One region of the Arthrobacter sp. LjRoot14 genome, then DNA from elsewhere that is predicted to be linked to it. Evidence: predicted binding sites of a transcription regulator. Region 1 holds the regulator's gene; each other region holds the start of a gene.
The links. The regulator Rex, encoded in region 1, represses fermentation and respiration genes when NADH is low (regulators of the CRP and FNR family bind a similar motif). The targets are predictions, from matches to a motif close to CTTGTGAANNNNTTCACAAG.

Region 1 (7,790 bases):
CCGCCGTCGACGGTCTTTGCCAGCTTCAATGCCTACGGAACAGCCGCTGGAAACGAGGCTCCGGCGAAGGAGATCGAGGTGTACCGCTTCAATAACCATGAGGGCGGCCAGGAACACCAGTGGAACCGCCAGCTGGAGTACCTGCGCAAGCTGCTCGGCTGAGGTTCCGCTTTCCCGGCCCACCCAACTGACTCGCACTTAACGCTGCGAAATCGCGTTTTCGGAGCGTTAAGTGCGAGTCAGTTGGGAGAGGCCGCGCGGTTAGGGGTCCGCAATATGAGGTCGCGAAAGGGGCATGAATTTGCGGACGGTGCGTGCGGCGGTTATGGTCTTGGCTATGACTAACCGTTGGTATGCGTATTTTTCGTTGGCTCTGGAGGGGCCCGCGTCTAACTGACACGCATCCAACTTTCCTTCAGAGCCAACAGGGCAGAGATCATTCTCTGCCCTTCGCCATTTCTCCGGCGGGTTCTGATCTGGGCCCGCTCCGCACCATCCGGAACAGGACCCGCACACATGAGCACCGCAGCAGCCACCGAAACACAGCCTTCCACTTCCCCGGAAACCAAAGGTTCCCCGGAAGGCCCTGCGTCCGCGCAGAAATCCACCTCGAACCTGCGCGTCAGCGAATTCCAGGCCCTGCCGTCGCCCCAGGACATGATCGCTGAACTGCCGCTGGACGCCCGGGTGGCAGGCGTCGTCGAACGCGGCAGGGACGAAGTCCGGGCCATCATGGACGGCGTGGACGACCGCCTGCTGGTGATCGTGGGACCCTGCTCCATCCACGACCCCAAGGCCGGCCTGGAATACGCCCGCCGGCTGGTGAGCCAGGCGGAGAAGCACAAGGAAGACCTGCTGATCGTCATGCGGACCTACTTCGAAAAGCCGCGCACCACGGTGGGCTGGAAGGGCCTCATCAACGATCCCCACCTGGATGGCAGCCATGACATCGCCACCGGACTGCGTGCCGCCCGCCAGTTCCTGAAGCAGGTCACGTCGCTTGGCCTTCCGACGGCCACGGAGTTCCTGGAACCAATCAGCCCGCAGTACATGGCAGACCTCGTCTCCTGGGGCGCCATCGGTGCCCGCACCACCGAAAGCCAGATCCACCGCCAGCTGGCCTCCGGACTCTCCATGCCCATCGGATTCAAGAACGGTACCGACGGCGACCTCCAGGTTGCGGTCGATGCCTGCAGCGCCGCCGCGGCATCCCAGGCCTTCCTGGGGATCGACGGCGATGGCCGGGCCGCACTCGTGGCCACCGCCGGCAACCCGGACACACACGTGATCCTCCGCGGCGGACGCAAGGGCCCCAACTACTCCGCGGCGGACGTCGAAGCGGCCTCGGCGAAACTGGCCGGCAAGCAGCTCAACCCCCGGCTGATCGTGGACGCCAGCCACGCCAACAGCGGCAAGAGCCACCACCGCCAGGCCGAGGTGGCGCTCGAAATCGGCGCGCAGCTGGAAGACGGCGGAGCGGCGGCCGCGGCGATTGCCGGCGTCATGCTGGAGAGCTTCCTCGTGGGCGGGGCGCAGAACCTCGATGTGGCCGACCACGCGGCCGGCACTGACGAACTGGTCTACGGCCAGAGCGTGACGGATGCCTGCATGGAATGGGACGTCACGGCGTCGGTGCTGGGCCAGCTGGCAGCATCTGCGCGCAAGCGGCGCGGCGCCCTGGAGGGCTGATTTTCCCCCGGATCCGCCGAAAACTGGTACCGCCCAATGACTTTCACAATGGCACCATCAGCCACTAGAGTAACTAGCACAGGGTAGGTTGATGGCTCAGCATCGGCACACCGCAATGGGGTTTCAATGGGGTTGCCTTTATCAGCTGTTAACAAAGGAATAAGGGAAATGTCCGCAGAGTCGAACTTCTCGAACGCTCAGTTCTTGACTGTGGCCGAAGTGGCCGAGCTCATGCGCGTTTCCAAAATGACCGTGTACCGCCTTGTCCATTCCGGAGAGATGCCGGCCGTCCGCTTCGGCCGGTCCTTCCGGGTGCCGGAGTCCGCCGTCGAACAGTACGTCAAGGGTGCTGTCGTGGAAGGCCAGTCGGACACCGCCTGAGCTGCCACAAACGGAGTGCGGTCAGTGGGTGCGCCGGATAAGCGGTACCCTGTTAGGGAACGTTTTTCGTTATTGTAAGAATCTGTTTGTTGTTTAGTCTGTTGCCTAGTCCACGGACCTCTTCCATCAGACAGGTACTCCATCTAGTTTGTAAGGAACTTTCGTGGGTTCAGTTATTAAGAAGCGTCGCAAGCGTATGGCCAAGAAGAAGCACCGCAAGTTGCTTCGTAAGACCCGCCACCAGCGCCGTAACAAGAAGTAGAGATACTTCCTACAGCGTGAGATGCCCGTTGCCTTTGGCAGCGGGCATTTTTCTTTGGGCCGGGCGAATCCCTGCGACGTCCGCTGCAAGGGCAGGCCTGGAGCTGGGGCGGGCCGCGACTAGACCGTGGGGCCGCGGAAGCGCGTGAAGCCCCTCCAGAGGCCGTACACGGCCCCGCCAACCGTGGCCGCCTTCAGTCCGAGCGTGGCGGCGCGGCGTCCCGAGCGGAAGTCGTACACCGGCCAGTTGTTTTCGCGGGCGTGGCGGCGGAGCCGGGAGTCGGGGTTGATGGCCACGGGATGGCCCACCATGCTTAGCAGCGGGATGTCATTGTGCGAATCGCTGTAGGCCCAGCACCGTTGGAGGTCCAGGCCCTCGGCATCAGCAATGCCTTGGACAGCCACCGCTTTGGCCTGGCCGTGCAGGATGTCGCCCACCAGCCGGCCGGTGTAGGCACCGTTCTCGATCTCGCCCACTGTTCCCAGGGCACCGGTCAGGCCCAGCCGGGTGGAAATCACCGTGGCCACCTCGATGGGGGTAGCGGTCACCAGCCACACCATGCGCCCCACACGGAGGTGCTGCTGGGCCAGTGCCTTGGCGCCGGGCCAGATTCTGGACTCAATCATTTCGTCGAAGACTTCTTCGCCGAGGGCCTTGATGTCCTCCACCGTGATTCCGGCAGCCAGCGTCAAGGCCGAGTCCCGGACCGCGTGGACGTCATCCATGTTCTCGCCGCGGAGGACGAACTTGAACTGCTTCCAGGCCATCCCGGCCGCCTGCGGCAGGGTGAACGCGCCGCGCTGATGCATTTTCCGGGCTACGTGGAAGAGGCTGGCGCCCTTCATGAGGGTGTTATCGACGTCGAAGAAGGCAGCCTCGCCGTGCTGCAACGCACCGGCCGGCTGCCGGACTACGGCGACGTACTTCTCCTCGGGCATGACTTGAGTCTAGTCAATGGGCCGGTCCAGGCTGTCACGGGCCTGCCGTCGCGGCGGAGCGGCGGCCCGGGCTACGGTTGAGGCATGGCAAAACCCGACGTCGTCCTCATCACCAAAGCTGACTGCCACCTGTGCGAGGCGGCGCGCGACGCCGTCGAACGGGTCACTGCCGCCCTGGGACTTGAGTGGACGGAACAACTGGTGGACAACCATCCGGAGCTGCGCGAGCGTTACGCCGAAGAGATCCCCGTGGTCCTGGTGGACGGGATCCAGCGTGACTTCTGGAAGATCGACGAAACCCGCCTTGAGCGGATCCTTCGCCAGGCTGCGGCCAAATAGGCGCGGCGACTCCTGCTTTGTTGGCAGTGCGGACGGGGCTCTAGAGTGGACTCACAACGCGACGCAATGGAGCAGATAGTGACTTCGCTGGATTCATCCCCCGAGGCTGTTCACGGGGACAGCGGAACTGCGGCCAAGCAGATTCCGCCCGCGGCCGTGGCACGGCTGACCATCTATTTGCGCGCCCTCACCACCATGCTGGCCGAAGGCGTCGAACGCGTCTCCTCAGAGTCCCTGGCCGAAGCCTCCGGCGTCAGCTCGTCCACCCTCCGGAAAGACCTCTCGCATGTGGGGTCCTACGGCACCCGAGGCGTTGGCTACGAAGTGCAGTACCTCAGCCGCAACATCTCAGCCGCGCTCGGGCTCACCCGCGACTGGAAAGTGGCAATCGTGGGCGCCGGCAACCTCGGCAAGGCCCTCGCGCGGTACGGCGGCTTCGAATCGCGCGGATTCGACGTCGTGGCCATTTTCGATGCTGACCAGATGGTGGTGGGCAACGAGGTGGGCTGGCTGCGGGTCAGTGACGTCGCTGACCTCGAACCGGTCCTCCAGCGGACCGGCGCCAACATGGTGGTGCTGGCGCTGCCCGCCGCCGTGGCGCAGGGCGTGTGCGACCGCGTCATCGCCGCAGGAGTGCGGAGCATCCTCAGCTTTGCGCCGGTCATGCTCCAGGTCCCGCCGGGCGTGAACCTGCGCAAGGTGGACATGGCCACCGAGCTGCAGATCCTGGCCTACCACGCCCAGCGGATCCAGGCCCCGGAGGACGCGGAGTAGTACTGCCCTCAGCGGCCGTAGGGGTAGCCCGGCTGGCCGTACGGGCTTGCGAACGGGTGGTACTTCCTGAAATACGGCGCGGCGGAGGGTAGGTAGAGGAGCACCATTGCAGCCACTCCGGCGAGGATGGACGGCGTTCCGAGCCCCATTTGGAGAACGCCCAGCAGCGAGAATGCCGCCAGGATGGTGCCGAGAATCCGGGCCCAGTTCCGGCCCTTCCGGATGTTGAACGCCACCAGCGCATACAGCAGCACTCCGACGGCCGCGATCAGCATCACCATTCCCACGATGATGCCCTTGAGGGCCTCGAAATCCACGTCAGCCCGGCTGGCTGCCAGCCTGGCATCAAACGCCCGGCGCATGGCGGGGTCGTCGATGGAACCCAGCGAGAGGAGCACCGAGCCAACCCAGAGGAGGCAAGCAACGATTAACAGCCAGAAAGAGATGTTCACCAGCGGTGGAGCGGCGCTTGCCGCCGAGTTTCCCCGCTGCGGCAGCTCCGAGGGGTAGACCGTGTACTGCTGGTTCCCGAACTGCTGCGGCTGCTGTGCCTGCGCGTACTGCGGCTGACTGTACTGCGGCTGACCGTGCTGGGTCTGACTGTACTGAGCAGGTTGGCCATACTGGGGCGCCTGAGCGAACTGCGGTGCCTGCGCGAAGGGCGACGGGCCCTGCCCGTATTGCGGCTGCTGGCCGTATTGCCCGCCGGACGGGGAATCGCCGGGGTACGACGGCGGGACGGGCGGAGTGCTCATGGTTGATCCTTTACGAGTCGGCTAACGGGCAATCAGCCACCGGGATCAGCCACGTCTTCCTGCCCCCAGCGTGATTTTGCTAACACGGTACCGTGTGCGGGGGCTTTCTGTGCATAGTTTGCGGCTCAATTTCGGCTCAAGGAACAGCGGGACAAACGCAGAGGGCGCGGACTCCGGGGACCGGCGACTGGTGTCGCCCGGGCCGTCCAAAGTCCACGCCCTCCGGCTGGAACCGTGGTGCTGGCAGGGTTAGCGGCCGTACGGGTTGCCCGGCTGCGAGTAGGGGCTGCCGAAAGGCTGCTGCTTCCGGAAGTACGGTGCGGACGCCGGGAGGTAAAGCATCACGATGGCGGCGATGCCAAGCAAAGCCGAGATGGTGCCGATGCTGAACGGAACCAGGCTGAAGATCGACAGGGCTGCAAAGACGGTTCCGAGGATGCGGGCCCAGTTCTTGCCCTTGCGCACGTTGAAGGCAACCAGGGCGTAGAGGCCGGCGCCGATGAGGCCGAAGACCACCATCATGCCGATCACAAGGCCCTTGATGGACTCAAAGTCGACGTCCGCCCCGCTGGCCCTCATCTGGTCCTCGAACTGGTTCCGCATGGCGGGATCGTCCAGGGCAGGGATGGCTACCAGCATGGAAATGATGTACAGGACGCCCGCTGCGATGATCATCCAGAACGCGTTGTTGACCATTTTCGGCACACCGCCGGCGGCGACACCCTGTGGCTGTTCGGACGGGTACTGGGCATACGGGGACTGGCCGTACTGCTGCGGCGCCTGACCGAAGGGCGGCTGCTGCCCGTACTGCGGCGCTGCGGGGGGCTGCTGGCCGTACTGCTGCTGGCCGTACTGCGGTGCGTTCTGCCCGTACTGGGGCGCTGCGGGGGGCTGCTGGCCGTACTGCTGCTGGCCGTACTGCGGTGCGTTCTGGCCATACTGGGGCGCTGCCGGGGGCTGCTGGCCGTACTGCGGTGCTGCGGGGGATTCCGGCGCGTTCTGGCCGTACTGGGGAGCGTCGGGGCCGGGCTTGCCGTTCTCAGGTTCGTTCGGGTTGGCCGGGTTTGCTGGAGGCGTGCTCATAGTTGGTCCTTTGCGGGTCGACTACTGATTAAACGGGTACCGGGATCAGTAACGGTTCCCTGCCCCCAGCATGGTTTGGTTCAACCGTACCGCGCTCCGGCCCGGGGGTGGATCATTCGAAGGAGGTATTCTGGCCGGCCGATGTGGGCCGCCGGCGTCAGCGGCCGCCTTAAACACAGCACCCTGCTCCGTCGCGGTGACGGAGCAGGGTGCTGTGTAACTACGAAGCGAAGAAACTACGCGGCAGGTGCGATGAACGCGAGCTCGAGGTTGATGGCAACCTTGTCGCTGACCAGCACGCCACCGGCTTCGAGGACAGCGTTCCAGGTCAGGCCGAAGTCCTTGCGGCTGATGGTGGTTTCGGCGGTGAGGCCGGCGCGGGTGTTGCCGAAGGGATCCACGGCCACACCGTGGAGCTCGGTTTCGAGAGCCACCGGGCGGGTGACGCCCTTGATGGTCAGATCGCCCTGGAGTTCGTAAGCGTCGCCCTTGGGCACGATCGCGTTGGAAACGAAGGAGATCTCCGGGAACTTTTCGACGTCGAAGAAGTCTTCGCCGCGGACGTGGCCGTCGCGGTTGGCGTCACCGGAGTCAAAGCTGGCGGTCTGGATGGTGGCGTTGACCTTGGAGTCGGCAACGTTCTCGGAAAGTTCCAGGGTCGCTGCGGCGTCCTTGAACTGGCCGCGGACCTTGCTGATGCCTGCGTGACGCACGGTGAAGCCGATTTCGCTGTGCGAGTTGTCGAGGGTCCAGGTGCCGGTGGTGGTGTTGGCGGGCAGTGCCATGGTGTTGCTCCTTGTGATCTTGGATTGAAAGTCTCTTGCGGAAGGACATCTGATCGCCAGCCGAAACTTCTTGGTTGAAGTCTCAACTAACTGCTTCACCCAGTATAAACATGCATTTGCATCTTTTATTCCAACTCCGGGGAACATTTTTCAAAACGTCTCAGTTCTACTCTCTGTAGAAGATTTCAGATCACCCGACATCTTTGAGAAACTGGTACACATGCCCCAAGCCACTGTTCATCTCCTTCGCCACGGCGAGGTCCATAATCCGGACGGCATCCTTTACGGACGGCTGCCGGAATTCCACCTCTCCGAACTCGGGCAGCAGATGGCCAAGACGCTCGCTGTGCACTTCGGTGAGCGCGTAGCCGGCGGGGCTAACATCGTGCACCTGGTGGCCTCGCCGCTTACCCGCGCGCAGGAAACCGCCCTCCCCATAGCGGAAGCGCTGAACCTCGAAATCCACACTGAGGCCCGCATCATCGAAGCTGAGAACCACTTCGAAGGCCTCAAGGTCAACAAGGCCGAGCTCCGCAAGCCCAGGCACTGGCCGTACCTGCGGAACCCCTTTGTTCCGTCCTGGGGTGAACCGTACAAGGACCAGGCCGCCCGCGTCATCGCCGCGGTGCAGGACGCCCGCCGCCGTGCCATTGAGCTGGGCGGCGACCACGCCGAAGCCATCCTCGTCAGCCATCAGCTCCCCATCTGGTCCACCCGCCTGAGCGCCGAGGGCAAGCCCCTCTGGCATGATCCGCGCAAGCGCGAATGCACCCTGACGTCCATC
Region 2 (7,790 bases), 1.5 Mb from region 1:
TGAACCTTGCTCCAGCATGGCCGGCAGCACCGCGCGGCAGGTCCAGAGGGTGGGGAAGAGCGAGCGGCGGATCTCTTTCTCGATCCTCTCCTCGTCGTACTCTTCATACGGGCGGGCCCAGATGGTCCCGCCGACGTTGTTGACCAGGACGTCCACCCGGCCGTGGGCGGCGAGCGCCGCCGCCACGGCCTGCTGCGCTCCTGCGAAGGTCTCAAGGTCTGCGGTCACCGCGGTGGCCGAACCTCCTGAAGCGGAACCCTGCCCGGACGCCTGGATCTCCTGCGCCACCTCGTGGACCAATTCGGCCCGGTCTACCAGGACGACGGCGCCTCCCTCGGCACTGATGCGCTCGGCCACCTTCCGGCCAATTCCCTGGGCAGAACCCGTCACCATGGCCACCTTGCCTGCGTACCGGCCGGGGGTAACGAACTGTCCGGCGTATGGTCGGGTCATCAGCGGGCCGCCTTGGCTTCGATGGCTCCGGCCATGGTTTCTTTGGCGTCGTGTGCGTGGGCCATGATGACCTCCCGCACCCGTGCCTTGTCCTGGCGCTCAAAGGCGTCGACCACATCAAGGTGGTCCTGGGTGACCCGCTCGAAGATGGGGGTTCCCGCCTCGAAGGCCGCGGCCATCTGGGCGTGGACGTCGAGCCGGCGGTAGGACTCCAGCAGCATGGGGTTGTTGCAGGCCACGAAGAGGTATTCGTGGAACTCCTCGTTGGTCCGCGCGAACTCGTCCGGTTCCTGGATAGTGCCTTCTGTTACGGAGCGGGTGGTGGCCTCGGCGAGCCGGCGGAACTGGTGCAGCTGCTCTTCGCTGAGACGGCCCAGCATCAGCTCGCTCACCGCGAGCTCCAGGCCCATGCGAGCGTCCAGCTGGGCGAAGCTGTCCTCCTTGCGGAAGTCCAGCCGGCCGGTTTCCAAGGAAGAGACCGCCTCGCTGCGGCTCATTGTGTCGCCTTCGGCCGCAATCCGTTCTGCGGGTGCGGGTGCCCCTGTTTCGGCGTCGCCCCCGGTGGTTTCCTTCGGGGCAAACCGCTCAAAGTAGAAGTTGGCGGGTTTGATGCCCTCGGAATCCAGCCACTTCGACACAGCGTTGACCATGGGGGGCGGACCGCACAGGTAGATGTCGACATCGCCGTCGTTCAAGTGCTTTGGTTCGATGATCTGGGTGACGTAGCCCGTGTGGGGAGCAGATGTGCCCGGTTCGGAGGCAATGTAGTCCCACGTGAAAGCGGGCAGCTTCGCCTCATACTCGCGCAACCAGTCCAGGCCAACGATGTCCGCCTCCCTGGTCAGGCCATAAATCAGATGGACCGGTACGGACGGCGGGTTCTCGGAAAGCTTCTCGAGGATGGACAGGAGCGGCGCCAGGCCGGTGCCGCCCGCCAGGAGCAGCAGGGGCCGCTTGGGCTCGCGCAGGAAGAACGACCCGTACGGACCGGTGAACTCGATGGTGTCGCCCACCGCAGCCCGGTCCCGCAGATACTCGGACATCGCACCCTGCGGCGTCACCCGCACCATGAACGATGGGTCCTGAACCTCGGGGCCGCTGCTGAACGAATAGGAGCGCTCCGCGTCCGTTCCGGGGACCTTGATGTTGACGTACTGGCCCGGGAGGAAGGCCAGGGCGTCCCGGTTTTCCGTCTCCAGGGTGAAGGAAACCGTCGTTTCGGAATGCTTGTTGAGCTCCTTCACGGTGGAGGTGAAGGTGGTGGCCGAAGTCTTCGCTGATTCCGACGTGGCAGGGATCTGAATGCTCAGGTCCGACTCCGGAACAGCCTGGCAGGTGAGCAGGTACCCCTTCTCGAGCTCCGCCTCCGTCATCGCATCGTCAATGTAGTCGCCCGGGTCGAAGGAGCCGGAATCGCAAAAGGCCTTGCAGGTGCCGCACGCACCGTCCCGGCAGTCCGATGGAATGTTGATGCGTGCCTTGTACGCAGCGTCCATCACGGTCTCGTAGTCGCCGACCTTGATGACCTTGGTGACGCCGTCCTCGAAGCTGAGGGCTACTTTGTGGCCCATGGTTTCCTCCTGGCTGGGAATCGCGTCGACGCGACCCGGGTGGTTCGGATGTGCCCGACGGGCACGGATTTTGAAACGGCCAAGGTCGGTGCCGGGCAGGATGCCGGGCACCGGCCGGGAGCCGTCAGATCATGTAGACGTCCACGACGTGGTGGATGTAGTCGTTCTTGAGGACAACCTTCTTCTTCAAGATGACCGGCTCGCCGCCGGCGAGGTCGATCGTGTAGAAACTGGTCCCGAAGTACGTGTCCGTAGTGTTGTACCGGAAGTAGAGGGTTAACCAGTTGAAGCGCACCTTCACCTGGCCGCCGTCGTGCTCCATGATTTCGACGTCGGTGATGTTATGCCCGGTGCGGGGCTCGGGCAGGGACGTGGCCGAGGACCGGTCCGTTTTGATCCGGAAGACCCGGTCCTCAATGCCGCCGCGGTTGTCGTAGTAGATGAGCGAGATCTCGTTCTGCGGGTCCTCTGTCAGCCGGTCATCGACGTCCCATGCGGGCATCCAGAACTCCGAGTCCGGGTGGTAGCACTGAAGCCACTCATCGAACCGGCGGTCATCCAGCAGGCGGGCCTCCTTGTACAGGAAGGCGCGGACGGTCTCGAGGGTGGCGATCTCCCCGGCGTTCTTGAGCGCCGCAGCGGGTGTTGTCAGGTTGGTCATGGGTTGTGCACTCTCTCTGGTTCCACGTGGACGGGGGTCAGGCTGTGACTGGAAGAGCATCCAGGGTGGAGGTCTCCTCCTCCGCCAGCGCCCGGTCCATGACTTCCTTCCAGTACCCGTGCTGAATGGGGTAGAGCCCCTCGTCCTCCGTGCGCACCCCGGAGGCGATGACCCTGGTCATGCCCAGCGCCTGGGCCTGCTCGTCGGGGCCTGCGATCTCATGGGTGGACCCGCGGGTCATGTCGTTCCAAGGCGCCGAGGTGGCCCAGTAGGTCTTGTTGCAGGACCGGAACTCCTCGAGGTCGTCGGGCGTGGCCATGCCGGTGGCGTTGAAGAAATCCTCGTACTGGCGGATCCGTTTGGACCGGTTCTCCTGTGATTCGCCCTTGGGCGCGATGCAGTAAATGGTCACCTCGGTCTGGTCCGCCGAGATGGGCCGGAAGTGCCGGATCTGCGAGGAGAACTGGTCCATGATGTAGACATTCGGGTACAGGCAGAGGTTCCGCGAGATGTTGATCATGAAGTTGGCCATCTCTTCGCCGTACTTCGTGACGAGCTCCTCGCGGCGGTCCCACAGCGGGCGGTCCTCCGGGTTGGTCCATTCCTGCCACAGCAGCAGGTGTCCGTGGTCGTACGAATAGAAACCGCCCTTGACCTTGCCCCACTTGCCGGCGTCCATGGCCTTGGTCTTGTTGGCGGAGTCGCCGGCGGTGCGGCGGGCCGTGGTGGCCGCATAGTTCCAGTGCACGGCGGTGACGTGGTAACCGTCTGCCCCGTTCTCGGCCTGCACCTTCCAGTTGCCGTCGTAGGTGTAGGTGGACGATCCGCGCAGCACCTCGAGCCCCTCCGGGGACTGGTCCACGATCGAGTCGATTACCTTGGCGGCATCACCCAGGTGTTCTTCGAGCGGGAGCACGTCCGCCTTCAGGGAACCAAAGAGGAAACCGCGATAGGACTCGAAGCGGGCCACTTTGGTGAGGTCGTGGGAGCCCGCTTTATTGAAGGTCTCCGGGTAGCCCGCGTTTCGCGAATCCTTCACCTTCAGCAGCTCGCCGGAGTTCTTGAACGTCCAGCCGTGGAACGGGCAGGTGAAAGTGGTGCGGTTGTCCGTCTTGCGGCGGCACAGCATGGCACCCCGGTGCGAGCAGGCGTTGACGAGGCAGTTGAGTTTCTCGTCCTTATCGCGGGTGATCATCACGGGGGTGCGGCCGATGTTGGTGGTGAAGTAGTCCCCCACGTTGGGGATCTGGGATTCGTGGGCGAGATAGACCCAGTTGCCTTCGAAGATATGCTTCATCTCCAGTTCGAAGATCTCTTCATCGGTGAAAATTTCGCGCTTGGCACGGATGACGCCGTTCTCACGGTCGTCGATCACGGCGTCGGCAAGGACGTCGCGGAGGTGGGCCAGGTTCTCGGTCATGGCGTGCTCCTTCATTGGAGAGTGCTGGACGGATGGTCAGGAATTTTTGCCGGCGGCGGTGTTCCCGCGGGACGTTGTCAGGCAAGTCTTGCCCATCGTGATGGCTCTCACATCAGGCAAATACCTAGGTTCGACCAAGGGTTCCTTTATGTCTGCTTCTTGACAGAAAACCGGCCTAATCGATATTTGTTGCGTCCTTATTTGACGCCTACGATGAGACGGACATCACGGGAACTGCGCCGCGACAGGTTCAGATCCTGCCCCCAACCCGGTTGGCACCGGGTTCGGGAGCAGTTCCCGTCCCCTATTCAAAGAGGAGTATGGACATCACCATGACCGAGACCCAAGCAGACACCCGCCACGAGGACGAGGGCACTGCAGTCGAAGCCGGCTCCAAGGCCACGGAACGCTTCGCCGCATCAGGCAAGCTCTCCCACCTGGATGTGCCGAAGGAACGAGTGAGTCTGCTGGCGGGGGCACTCATCAAAGCCGCCAATGACATCGTCGTCGAGCACCAGGTCACCTACGAGGAATACAACGCACTCAAAGCCTGGCTTATCAAGGTGGGCACCGACGGGGAATGGCCGCTCTTCCTTGACGTGTGGCTGGAGCACACTGTGGAGGACGTCAACTCCCAGGATCGCCCCGGAACCGTGGGCACCATTGAAGGGCCTTACTACGTGCCGGGGTCCCCCGCGCTCCCGACCCCTGCCACTGTAGAGATGCGTGAGGACGAGGAGGGCACACCGCTGCACTTCAGCGGCCGCTTCACCGATACGGACGGTAACCCCATCCAGAACGCACAGGTGGAGATTTGGCACGCCGACAGCGCCGGGTTCTACTCCCAGTACGCGCCGGGTCTCCCCGAGTGGCTCTTCCGTGCAACGGTCAAAGCAGATGATGAGGGCCGCTTCGAAATCAACACGATGCGCCCGGCTCCCTACCAGATCCCCACGGACGGGGCATGCGGGCAGCTGATTAGCGCGGCAGGATGGCACGCCTGGCGCCCGGCGCACATCCACATCAAGGTTTCCGCGCCGGGATTCCAGGCCGTAACTCAGCAGCTGTACTTCCCGGGCGACCCGCACAACGCGGACGACATCGCCTCGGCAGTCAAGGCTGAGCTGATGCTGGAACCCAAGAGGCGCACGGATGGCGGGGCCGGCGAAGAAGTGGTGTATGACTACGTGCTCGCCAAGGAAGGCCAGCACAAGTAAGAGCCACCGCTGACAGATCGGTGCCGGCGCCTCGGCCCGGCACCGAGGGCGCTCTGGAGTGCAAGCTCCGGGGCGCCTTCCTTTTGCCGCCCCTGCAAGGAGCCCTGATGCCGCCATCCCGACAGAACCCGTCCGCCATCGCTCATGTGGAAGCCGTAGAGGCTCCGAAACGCCAACCGCTGTTGGAACGTCCGGGCGTTCGCCCCGCAGGCGTACGCCGGGTTCTCCGTGACCTCGGCCTGCCCTACGTCTCCAACGGCGTGATCGGCCTCATCTTCTCCGCCTCCGGCCCCATAGCCGTCACCCTCGCCGTGGGAGCGGCGGGAGGCCTCACCGAGGGCCAACTTGCTTCCTGGGTGTTTGGCATCCTTTTTTCGGGCGGGGCGGCGACGCTGGTGATGTCTCTCCTCTACCGACAACCCCTGGGCTTTGCCTGGTCCATTCCCGGGACGGTGCTCCTGGGTCCGTCCCTGCAGCACTTGTCCTTTCCAGAGGTGGTGGGGGCTTTCTTCGCGTCCGGATTGCTCGTCCTCGCGCTGGGCGCCACCGGATTGGTCCGCAGGATCATGGCAATGGTGCCCATGCCGATCGTCATGGCGATGGTGGCCGCGGTGTTCCTGAAATTCGGCACGGACATAGTTGGTTCAACCCAGGCCAACCCTGTAGTGGCTGCACCGATGGTGGTCGCATTCCTGGTCCTCACTGCCGCGCCTGCGCTAGGCAGGTATATTCCGCCAGTGCTCGGTACTCTTGCGGTTGGTGGTGTCGCTGTGGCGCTAAGTGGCCAATTTTCCCTCCAAAAAGGCGGCCCGGTTCTGGCCACCCCGGTCTTCACCGTTCCTGAGTTCACTTGGGCTGCCCAGCTGGAACTGGTTGTTCCCCTCGCCCTGACGGTCTTGTTTGTTCAGAATGGGCAGGGCATCGCGGTTCTCCGTGCCGCAGGCCACAACCCGCCGGTCAACGTGTTCGCCATCGTTTCGGGTGCGTTTTCGTTGATCAATGCCGGCTGCGGCGCTGTCTCAGCGTGCGTGACCGGTCCAACCAACGCCCTCATGACTTCCTCAGGAGCCAGGCAGCGCCAGTACACGGCGGCCGTGGTTTTCGGCGTCCTGGCCATGACCTGCGCCCTTCTCGCTCCCGCACTGACCCGGCTCATGCTCGCAACACCCAGGGAATTCATATTGACCCTGGGCGGCATTGCGATGCTTCGGGCACTCCAGCAAGCCTTTGTCACCGCGTTCGCCAATGCCTTCACGCTGGGGTCCTTGGTGACATTCGTGGTGACCATGTCCGGGATGAGCCTTGCCAACATTCACCCGGCATTCTGGGGCCTGGTCATCGGCTACACAGTGTCCCGGGTCCTTGAACGCGCGGACCATCCTGCAACAGGATCCTAGCGAGGTGTTTTCATGATTCTCCGCAGGGCGAGGTCATGACCTGGGCCCGCGACCGGTCCCTGGGACTGTTCAGAAGCGTCCTGTCCATCAACTCATGGCAGGCGTACACCCGCCCGAAGCCGCAGCCATTCCCCCGGCAGACCCTGGTCCGTGCCGCAGCATGCAGTAAGCAGGCTGATGGACGCCGACGCGGGCGGGCCTCAAACTGATTTGATGGACGATACGGAAAAACGAGAGACCATCGCCAAAGTCACGGACCGCCTGTCCGAACGATATCCCGAAACATCCCGGTACTACATCGCCGGGCTCGTCGCCGAAGAGTACGCCCGTCTGGACACCAGCCGGATCCGCACCTACATACCGACACTGATCGAACACGGGGCCAAGAACCGACTCCGGGGGAACGCCAACCGGCCACCGGCAGAACACTGACACCAACAGTCTCCCGCGATAGCACGGCGCATATAATCTGAGCATGCCAATCACGCACCTCACCCAGGACCTTCACGCCCGACAGCCTGCCCTCGACCACCGAGGGAGCGAGCTGTGAGCGGCGGTCTTGTCGCGCTGCTGGACGACATCGCAGCCCTGGCCCGCATAGCTGCCGCCTCGGTGGACGACGTCGCTGCCGGTGCCGCCAAAGCGGGGGCAAAGGCCGCAGGTGTGGTGATCGACGACGCCGCCGTCACCCCGCAGTACGTGTCCGGTGCAGACCCTTCACGCGAACTGCCTATGATCAAGCGGATCTTCTGGGGCTCGCTCAAAAACAAGCTGCTGATCATCCTGCCGGCACTGCTTCTTATCAGCGCCTTCTTCCCAGGGGCCATACCCTTCATCCTCATGGCAGGCGGCACCTACCTCTGCTACGAGGGCGCCGAGAAGGTCTGGCACAAGTTCCGCGGGCATCACTCCGCGGAGGAAGATACACCGGCGGTCGAACGGGGACCCGAGGCGGAGGCCAAGGTCGTCAAAGGCGCCATCACCACGGACTTCATCCTGTCCTGCGAGATCATGGTCATCTCGATGAACGAGGTGGCCACTGAATCCCTGTGGGTCCGGGCCCTCATCCTG
Region 3 (7,790 bases), 3.1 Mb from region 1:
GCTGGGTTTTGAGTACGCGGGCGAGCTGTCGGTCCTGCGGGACCGTCTGGCCGCAGCGGGCATCAACGTGACCATGACGGAAGAGGCATTCGGACGGACCCTGCATGTGGCCAGCCCCGATGCGGCGGGCGGGGACGTCCCGGCCCTTTGGGTTTCTTCCCGGCACTGACGGGCGGTCCGGCGCGGGGTTCGGGCAGGGATGGGGTAGAACTTAAGCATGAACGTGCGCACTCCTGACCCGAATCCCGGCTGGCTGTCCGATGAGGACCTCTTCGAAGCCAGGGGCCGGCTTCCCATGGTTTACGTGGAAGCCGTACCCGTCCGCCTTGATCCGCTGGGGTTCGTGAACGAAGTGGGCACGCTGCTGCAGGCCGACGAGGACGGCACCATGGTCCGCTCCCTCGTGTCCGGCCGCGTCCTCTACCGCGAAACCATCCGCGCGGCCCTGCTGCGTCACATGGAGAAGGACCTCGGCCCGCTGGCGTTCCCGCAGCTGCCCATCAGCCCGGTGCCGTTCACGGTGGCCGAGTACTTCCCGGCACCGTCCCACACGGGGTTCACGGACGACCGCCAGCATGCCGTCTCGCTCGCTTACATCATTCCGGTCACCGGTGAATGCGAGCCCCGGCAGGACGCACTCGAGCTCACCTGGATGACCCCCGAAGAGGTCCTGAGCCCGGACGTGCAGCTGGAATTCAGCGGCGGCCGCGGGGTACTGGTCCGGCAGGCACTCGCGTTCGCGGGCGTCGGCAGCTAAGCTCCGCGGCTAGAGCGGGGACGCTCGAAGGAACCCGGGCGTCCCCGGATTCGGGCGGGCTCCTTTGTAGACTGTAGGGCGGACCGCAAGAGAACTTAAGGACTCCCGATGACCCACCGCCCAGCCGCCCAGCACTACAACGAGCTCCAGGCTGGCTCTCTGCAGACCGGCCACCTGCTGCTCCTGCCCGACGGCGAACGGTCCGCCGAAGTCCAGAGCGTACTCGTTGAGGACGACGACTTCGGCACCCCGGCCGTAGTCCTCGCAACGCTCACGGGAGGCGGGATCCTGCGCATCGCGGCCGGCTCCACAGTCCTGGTGGCGGGCGCCGGCACGGGCATGGAAGCTACCGCCCCCGGCGACGCCGCAGCCAACGCCGGCGGCGAAGAGACGGCAGTTTCCGAAGAGCCCGACGCCGACACCCCTCTTCAGCTGGTTGAGTCCCCCGCCGCCCGGGCAGAGGCTGCCGCCCCGGCGGCTCCCGCCGTCGTCGTACCTCCCCTTCCCGCCACCACACCGGCTGCAGCCGCCGCGGCGGCCGGCCCGAGCGAGGAAGAGCTGGCGCTGATCCCGGAGCCCGCGGGAACGCCCGAGTCGGTGGTGGAGGCGGTTGCCTCCGCCCACCCCGATGCGATGGGCGTGATGCTGCTAAGCGACCGCCTGGCCAAGGGCATCAACACCAAGTCCGGAAGCTGCCTCAAGGACCTCAACGACCTCGCCCACGAACTTTTCGTCGCACTCAAGGATGCCGACGGCGCCCTTGCCGTCGCAGACCTACTCAACGTGCTGCCCTTTGACGGCAACCCGGGCCGCTGGACGTCCGTGGAGGCGGCACTGGCCCTCTCCAGCTACATCTGCCGGCAGACCGGGCAGGAGGAACGCGCTGAGGTGTATGAGAAGCTCCTCCGCGCCCCGGACGCGATGGAAACCGACCCGTTCAAGGCCCGGATGAATGCAAAGGTCCGCCAGCGCTCCCTGAACGAACCGAATCTGTATGACAAGGAAATCTTCCGGGCCATCGACAACTCGAACCCGGACGCCGAACGCGAATGGCGGCTGCTGCGCCTGGAGGCCCTGATGTTCCTGCGGGCGCACGGGGGCTCCGAAACCATCGGGCTGAAGGAACTGGAACGCCGGATTGGCAACGAGCTGGAGTCCGTGCGGGCCTGAGGCCCGTTGGCCCTGGCCGTTGGCCAGTTCCCGTTCCCATTCCCGTTCCCGTTCCCGTTCCCGTTCCCGTTAGGCCCTACCCGGGCGGCGCCGGGAGTTGTAGATTCGCCCCATGACGAACAATCTGAGCGTTGTGATCAACTCCGATGCGCAGCAGGTTTGGACAATGCTGCGTGAACCGGCCAAAGTTGCCCAGTGGCACGGCTGGGAGGCCGACGACCTGGCCGCCGAGATCAACGAGATCTACTTCAAGGACACCGTGGTGGAAGCCCCGGACCACACCAGCCTGACCGTGGACGGCGGGGACGAGTTCACCCTGAAACCCGTCCCCGCCGGCACCGAAGTGAGCGTGACCCGGGCCGCCCTGGACCACAATTCCGAGTGGGCCGCCTGGGACGAGGACATCACCCAAAGTTGGCTGACGTTCCTCCAGCAGCTCCGTTTCGCACTGGAACACCACCCGCACGGCAAACGCCGCACGGCATTCTTCTCGGTTCCGGGCGGGGACGGTTCGGCCATCGACAAGCTGGGACTGGGGGACGTCCCCAGGCCGGGTGAGCCGTACTCGCTGACCCTTGCGACCGGGGAGGAGGTCTCCGGCAAGGTCTGGTACCGGACCAACCACCAGGTGGGGCTCACCGTGCACAGTTACGCCGAGCACGGCGACGGCCTGCTGGTCGTGGCCGACCAGCCGCCCATTGCCGAAATAAGGCCCGACGGCGGGTCCATGGTGATCGTGTCCACCTACGACCTCGGCGCCCACCGGCTGGAGGAAATCCGCAACAGCTGGGACAGCTGGCGGGCTGAGAACTATCCCACATCGGACCCCGTGCACTGACCGCCGGCTAAGTTTCCCGGTGCCAAGCTGGCACACTTGAACCGTGCCAGCCAATACTGAACCATCACTCCCGCCTCTCGAGCCGGGTGCCGCAGCCCTGCAGTCCGAGTTTTCCTTCACCGTGGGCAAACGGCTGAGCGAGACGTGCTCACCGACACCGGAGCAGGTGGCGGCCAACGGCGGAGAGTTCCTGGGCCGAACCGGCACCATCAGCACCCCGCACGGCGAGATCCAGACGCCGGCGTTCATCGCCGTCGGCACCAAGGCCACGGTGAAATCAGTGTTGCCGGAGTCCGTCGCCGAACTCGGCGCGCAGGCCGTGCTGGCCAACGCCTACCACCTGTACCTGCAGCCCGGCGCGGACATCCTGGATGAAGCCGGCGGCCTGGGAGCCTTCATGAACTGGCACGGGCCCACGTTCACGGACTCCGGCGGCTTCCAGGTGATGAGCCTGGGCTCGGGGTTCAAGAAGGTCATCGACATGAAGTCTGTTGACTCCTCTGGTCCCGACGATGCCGTCGCGCCGGGTAAGGAACGCCTGGCGCACGTGGATGAGGAAGGCGTGTGGTTCAAGAGCCACCTCAACGGCGACCGGCACCGCTTCAGCCCCGAGATCTCCATGAACGTCCAGCACCAGATCGGCGCGGACATCATGTTCGCCTTCGATGAGCTCACCACGCTGCAGAATTCCCGCGGCTACCAGGAGGAGTCGCTGGAACGCACCCGGCGCTGGGCCGAACGCTGCATCACCGAGCACTTCCGGCTGACCTCCGAGCGGGTAGGGAAGCCGTACCAGGCGCTGTTCGGTGTGATCCAGGGCGCCCAGTACGAGGACCTGCGCCGCAAGGCCTGCCGCGACCTCGGCGCGATGAACTTCGACGGCTTCGGCATCGGCGGGGCTCTGGAGAAGGAAAACCTGGGCACGATCGTGCGCTGGTGCAACGAGGAGCTGCCGGAAAACAAGCCCCGGCACCTGCTCGGCATTTCCGAGCCGGACGACATCTTCACCGCGATCGAGAACGGCGCGGACACCTTCGACTGTGTCTCCCCCACACGCGTGGCCCGGAACTCGGCGTTCTACCACCCGGAGGGACGGTTCAACCTCTCCGGCGCCAAGTACAAGCGCGACTTCGGCCCGCTGCAGGAAGGCTGCGACTGCTACGCCTGCCTGAACTACTCCCGGGCCTACATCCACCACCTGTTCAAGGCCAAGGAAATGGTCTCCGCCACGCTGATCTCGATCCACAACGAACGCTTCGTGGTGAAGATGGTGGACGACGCCCGGCTCGCCATCGAGGCCGGCAACTTCTTCGACTTCAAGGCCGAGACCCTGGGGCGCTACTACTCCTAGGCGGGACGCAGGACGCAGGGGGCGGGGCGCCCCAAAGGCGCCCTGCCGCCGTCGCCCTCCGATATCCTGACCGAATGCTCATCGAGATCCCAGCCGCAGACGGAACTGCAGAGGCCCTTGTCGCCCGCCCCTCCAACGGCACGGGCCCCTGGCCGGGTGTCATCCTTTACATGGACGCCTTCGGCCTGCGTCCCCGCATCCAGGAGATGGCTCAGCGCATCGCCGACTGGGGCTACGTGGTCCTGGCGCCGAACACCTTCTACCGCGAAGGGACGGCCGCAGATATCGAACCGCACACGGACATGACCACCCCGGAAGGCCGGGCTGCTGCCGGCAAGGCAGCGTTCCCGCGGGTCGGACGCCTCACCACCGACAAGGCGCAGCCGGACATTGACGCGTGGGTTGCTGCGCTGCGCACCCTCGACGGCGTCGAACCGGGCCCGATCGGCACGTTCGGCTACTGCATGGGCGCCCGGCTCGCGGTGCGCACAGCCACTGCCCATCCTGAGGTGGTCGCAGCATGCGCGGGCTTCCACGGCGGCGGACTTGCCACCGATGCCCCCGACAGTCCCCACCTGGGACTCGGCAACGCCACGGCCCGGTTCGTGTTCGGCCACGCCGACCATGATCAGAGCATGGATGCCGACGCCGTCGCGCGCCTGGGCGGGGCGCTCGACGCCGCGGGCCTCGAGGCTACGAACGAGATCTACCCCGGGGCATCCCACGGCTATTCGATGGCCGACACCTCTGCATTCCACGCCGAGGCCACGGAACGGCACTTCCGCGAACTGGAGGCCCTCCTCGGCTCAACGCTCAAGGGCTGAGCCGCTGGCGCTAGCGGGGCTGGCGGCTTCGGGGCTGGCGGCTTCGGGGCCTACGCGCCGTAGCTCGGTTCGCGCTTCTTGATCCAGCCGATGGCTGACGCGGTCACGGGCACAAAGAGGAACTCCACCAGGGTCTTGTAGAGGAAGCCCACCAGCACGTAGTTCACGAAGCTTCCGGCGTCGGTGATGCCGATGACGGACGCCGCAATGCTGCAGAAGATGAGCGTGTCCACGAACTCGCCGGCCACTGAGGAGCCCATGATCCGCGCCCACAGGGATTTCTCGCCCGTGCGGGCCTTCATCTTCACCAGGATCCAGGAGTTGATGGTCTGGCCGGCCAGGAACGCCAGCAGCGAAGCCAGGACGATCTGCGGAACCGGCCCCAGCGCGCCCTCAAGTGCGGCCTGCTTGGAGGCACCGAACTCGTCGTCGAAGCCGGGCAGCGCAATGATCACCCAGTAACAGGCGGAGGCGAACACCGACAGGGCAAACGTGGTGACGATTGCCTTGCGCGCCACCTTGAACCCGTAGACCTCGCTGATGACGTCGCCCAGGATGTAGGCCAGCGGAAAGAGGAAGAAGCCGCCGTCGGTGATGATCGGGCCGATCGCCACGCCCTTTGATGCCCCGATGTTGGACAGGAGCAGCACCACCGCCATGACGGCCAGCAGGATGCCGAAATAGGGGGAACCGATCGAGGCGAATTTCGGCGCCGCGGAGGCGGGGAAAGTCTTGGCGGAAGTCATGGGTGATCCGTTCGGAGTGGTTCGCGCGGCTGCCCGGGAAAGTTGCGGAGGAGATCCGCCGCGGCGGCCGGCTGTATTAGCACTGGGAGGGGTTCCCGCAGCGCCCTGCCGCCGGAACCGTGTTCCATTGTCGCACCACCGGGTGGGCGAGGTGCGACTTTTGCGCATTCGGCAGCGCATTTGAACACGTTCAGTTTTCGTGTCACACTTCTTGAACACGTTCAAAAAATGAAAGACGGTTAACCCATGGCAAGCAAGAGCGAGCAGACCCGGCAGTTGGTGGCGGACGTGGCCCTGCGCATGTTCCGCGAGGACGGCTTCGAGAAGACCACCATGCGCGCCATCGCCACCGAGGCCGGAGTGTCCGTGGGGAACGCCTATTACTACTTCGCATCCAAGGACGAACTGGTCCAGGAGCTCTACGTCCAGGTCCAGGCCGAGCACGCGGCGAAGGCTGCCGAAGCCGTCGAGGGAATCAAGGACCTCAGCGGCAGGCTCAAGGCGACGCTGCACGCCGGACTCGACGTGATGGAGCCGTACCACCGCTTCGGCGCCGAATTCATTGCCACGGCCATCCGGCCGACGTCGCCCGTTAACCCGTTCTCCGGCGAGTCCACGGCCGCCCGTGACGCCTCGCTGGCCATCTTCCGGGACATCGTGGAGGGTGCAAGCCCGGCGGTTCCGAGGAAATTCCGCGCGGACCTTCCGGAACTGCTGTGGCTCGGCTACATGGGTGTGGCGCTCTTCTGGGTCTACGACACGTCGGCGGACCGGCGCCGCACCCGGAAGCTGGTCGACGGCGTGGCGCCGCTGATTGCACGCGGGCTTTCCCTCGCGAGGATCCCCGGCGTCAGCAAGGTCCTGGACGATGTCCTCAGCCTGAGCCGCAGCGTCCGGGACTAGCCGGGCACCAACAACGGCGGCAACCAGAGCCAGCAACGATCATTGGGGGGAATCATGAACAACAGAAAGACCGTGGTCCTGGCCGGCGCATCCGGCTTCATCGGCGGCTATTTCCGGACGCGCTTCGAACAGGACGGCTGGCAGGTGCGCACCGTCGGCCGCACCGGCGCTGACACAGTCCGCTGGGGCGACGACGACGGACTCACCCGGGCACTTGACGGTGCCGAACTGCTGGTGAACCTCGCCGGACGTTCGGTGGACTGCCGCTACAGCCAACGGAACAAGGCGCAAATCCTGGACTCCCGGGTGTCCACGACGGCGGAACTTGGCCGCGCGGTGGCCCGCTGTTCCGCTCCCCCGGCGACCTGGCTCAACGCCAGCACCGGCACGATCTACCGCCACGCGGAAGACTCACCCCAGTCGGAGCACGACGGCGAGCTGGGTCACGGGTTCTCCGTTGAGGTCGCCCGGGCCTGGGAGTCCGCCCTGGCCGCCGCCGAAACGCCCCTCACGCGCAGGGTCCCGCTCCGGATCTCCATCGTGCTCGGTCCGGGAGGCGGGGTGATGCGGCCTTTCGCGGCTCTCGCCAGGGTCGGCCTCGGCGGGCACATGGGCGGCGGCAGCCAGAAGTTCAGCTGGGTCCATGTGGAGGACCTCTACCGCAGCGCGTTGTTTGTACACCAGCGGACCGACCTCACGGGGCCGGTGAATGTGGCTTCGCCCGACGTCGTGGACAACCGGGAGCTGATGCGCCTGGTACGCCGGGCCCATGGCGTCCCGTTCGGCCTGCCCACGCCCGGCTGGCTGCTGGAGCTCGGCGCCGTGATGATCCGCACCGAGACCGAACTGGTCCTCAAAAGCCGCTGGGTCCAGCCGCGGAAACTGCTGGACGCCGGCTTCATCTTCCGGCACGCCGAGCTGGGCAGGGCACTGCAGGACATCACCGGGCGCCGGGCATGAGCCGGCCGCGGCGTGTGGGGCTTGGCGCCGGCGCGGTGTGGCTCGGCATCCTCGTGACGCATGTGACGTTCTGCCTGGTTCTCGGCGCACGTGTGCATCTGCTCAATTCCGGTGCGGTGTCCGGCGTCTGGTTCGCGGTAATGGCCCTGTTCGTCGGTGCCATCCCCGCGGTAGTCGTCGGCTGGGGCCTGGCCCTGCCCCTGGGCCTGCTGATGCGGCCGGTCGCAAGGCAGTGGCTGCA

Region 2: a site for Rex is predicted at 4,200-4,219, ahead of benA (benzoate 1,2-dioxygenase large subunit). Genes of this name have one in related genera too.
Region 3: a site for Rex is predicted at 5,895-5,914, ahead of ACSQ12_RS03235 (queuosine precursor transporter). Genes of this name have one in related genera too.

Annotation. Positions count from the first base shown of each region.
Region 1 is NZ_CAXURL020000001.1:3,775,335-3,783,124, reverse strand. It holds gene ACSQ12_RS17150 (acetylxylan esterase) at 1-162, shown strand, start outside; gene ACSQ12_RS17145 (3-deoxy-7-phosphoheptulonate synthase) at 517-1,689, shown strand; gene ACSQ12_RS17140 (helix-turn-helix domain-containing protein) at 1,858-2,070, shown strand; gene ACSQ12_RS17135 (30S ribosomal protein bS22) at 2,234-2,332, shown strand; gene ACSQ12_RS17130 (HAD family hydrolase) at 2,452-3,270, opposite strand; gene ACSQ12_RS17125 (glutaredoxin family protein) at 3,355-3,609, shown strand; gene ACSQ12_RS17120 (redox-sensing transcriptional repressor Rex) at 3,688-4,383, shown strand; gene ACSQ12_RS17115 (hypothetical protein) at 4,392-5,138, opposite strand; gene ACSQ12_RS17110 (hypothetical protein) at 5,388-6,221, opposite strand; gene ACSQ12_RS17105 (YceI family protein) at 6,458-7,006, opposite strand; gene ACSQ12_RS17100 (histidine phosphatase family protein) at 7,227-7,790, shown strand, end outside.
Region 2 is NZ_CAXURL020000001.1:2,241,426-2,249,215, reverse strand. It holds gene ACSQ12_RS10010 (1,6-dihydroxycyclohexa-2,4-diene-1-carboxylate dehydrogenase) at 1-453, opposite strand, end outside; gene benC (benzoate 1,2-dioxygenase electron transfer component BenC) at 453-2,024, opposite strand; gene benB (benzoate 1,2-dioxygenase small subunit) at 2,149-2,685, opposite strand; gene benA (benzoate 1,2-dioxygenase large subunit) at 2,723-4,105, opposite strand; gene catA (catechol 1,2-dioxygenase) at 4,426-5,322, shown strand; gene ACSQ12_RS09985 (benzoate/H(+) symporter BenE family transporter) at 5,430-6,719, shown strand; gene ACSQ12_RS09980 (three-helix bundle dimerization domain-containing protein) at 6,897-7,151, shown strand; gene ACSQ12_RS09975 (DUF808 domain-containing protein) at 7,266-7,790, shown strand, end outside.
Region 3 is NZ_CAXURL020000001.1:677,913-685,702, reverse strand. It holds gene ACSQ12_RS03265 (VOC family protein) at 1-169, shown strand, start outside; gene ACSQ12_RS03260 (NUDIX hydrolase family protein) at 218-757, shown strand; gene ACSQ12_RS03255 (DUF6707 family protein) at 866-1,927, shown strand; gene ACSQ12_RS03250 (SRPBCC domain-containing protein) at 2,040-2,765, shown strand; gene tgt (tRNA guanosine(34) transglycosylase Tgt) at 2,809-4,116, shown strand; gene ACSQ12_RS03240 (dienelactone hydrolase family protein) at 4,191-4,940, shown strand; gene ACSQ12_RS03235 (queuosine precursor transporter) at 4,991-5,686, opposite strand; gene ACSQ12_RS03230 (TetR/AcrR family transcriptional regulator) at 5,933-6,589, shown strand; gene ACSQ12_RS03225 (TIGR01777 family oxidoreductase) at 6,644-7,549, shown strand; gene ACSQ12_RS03220 (hypothetical protein) at 7,546-7,790, shown strand, end outside.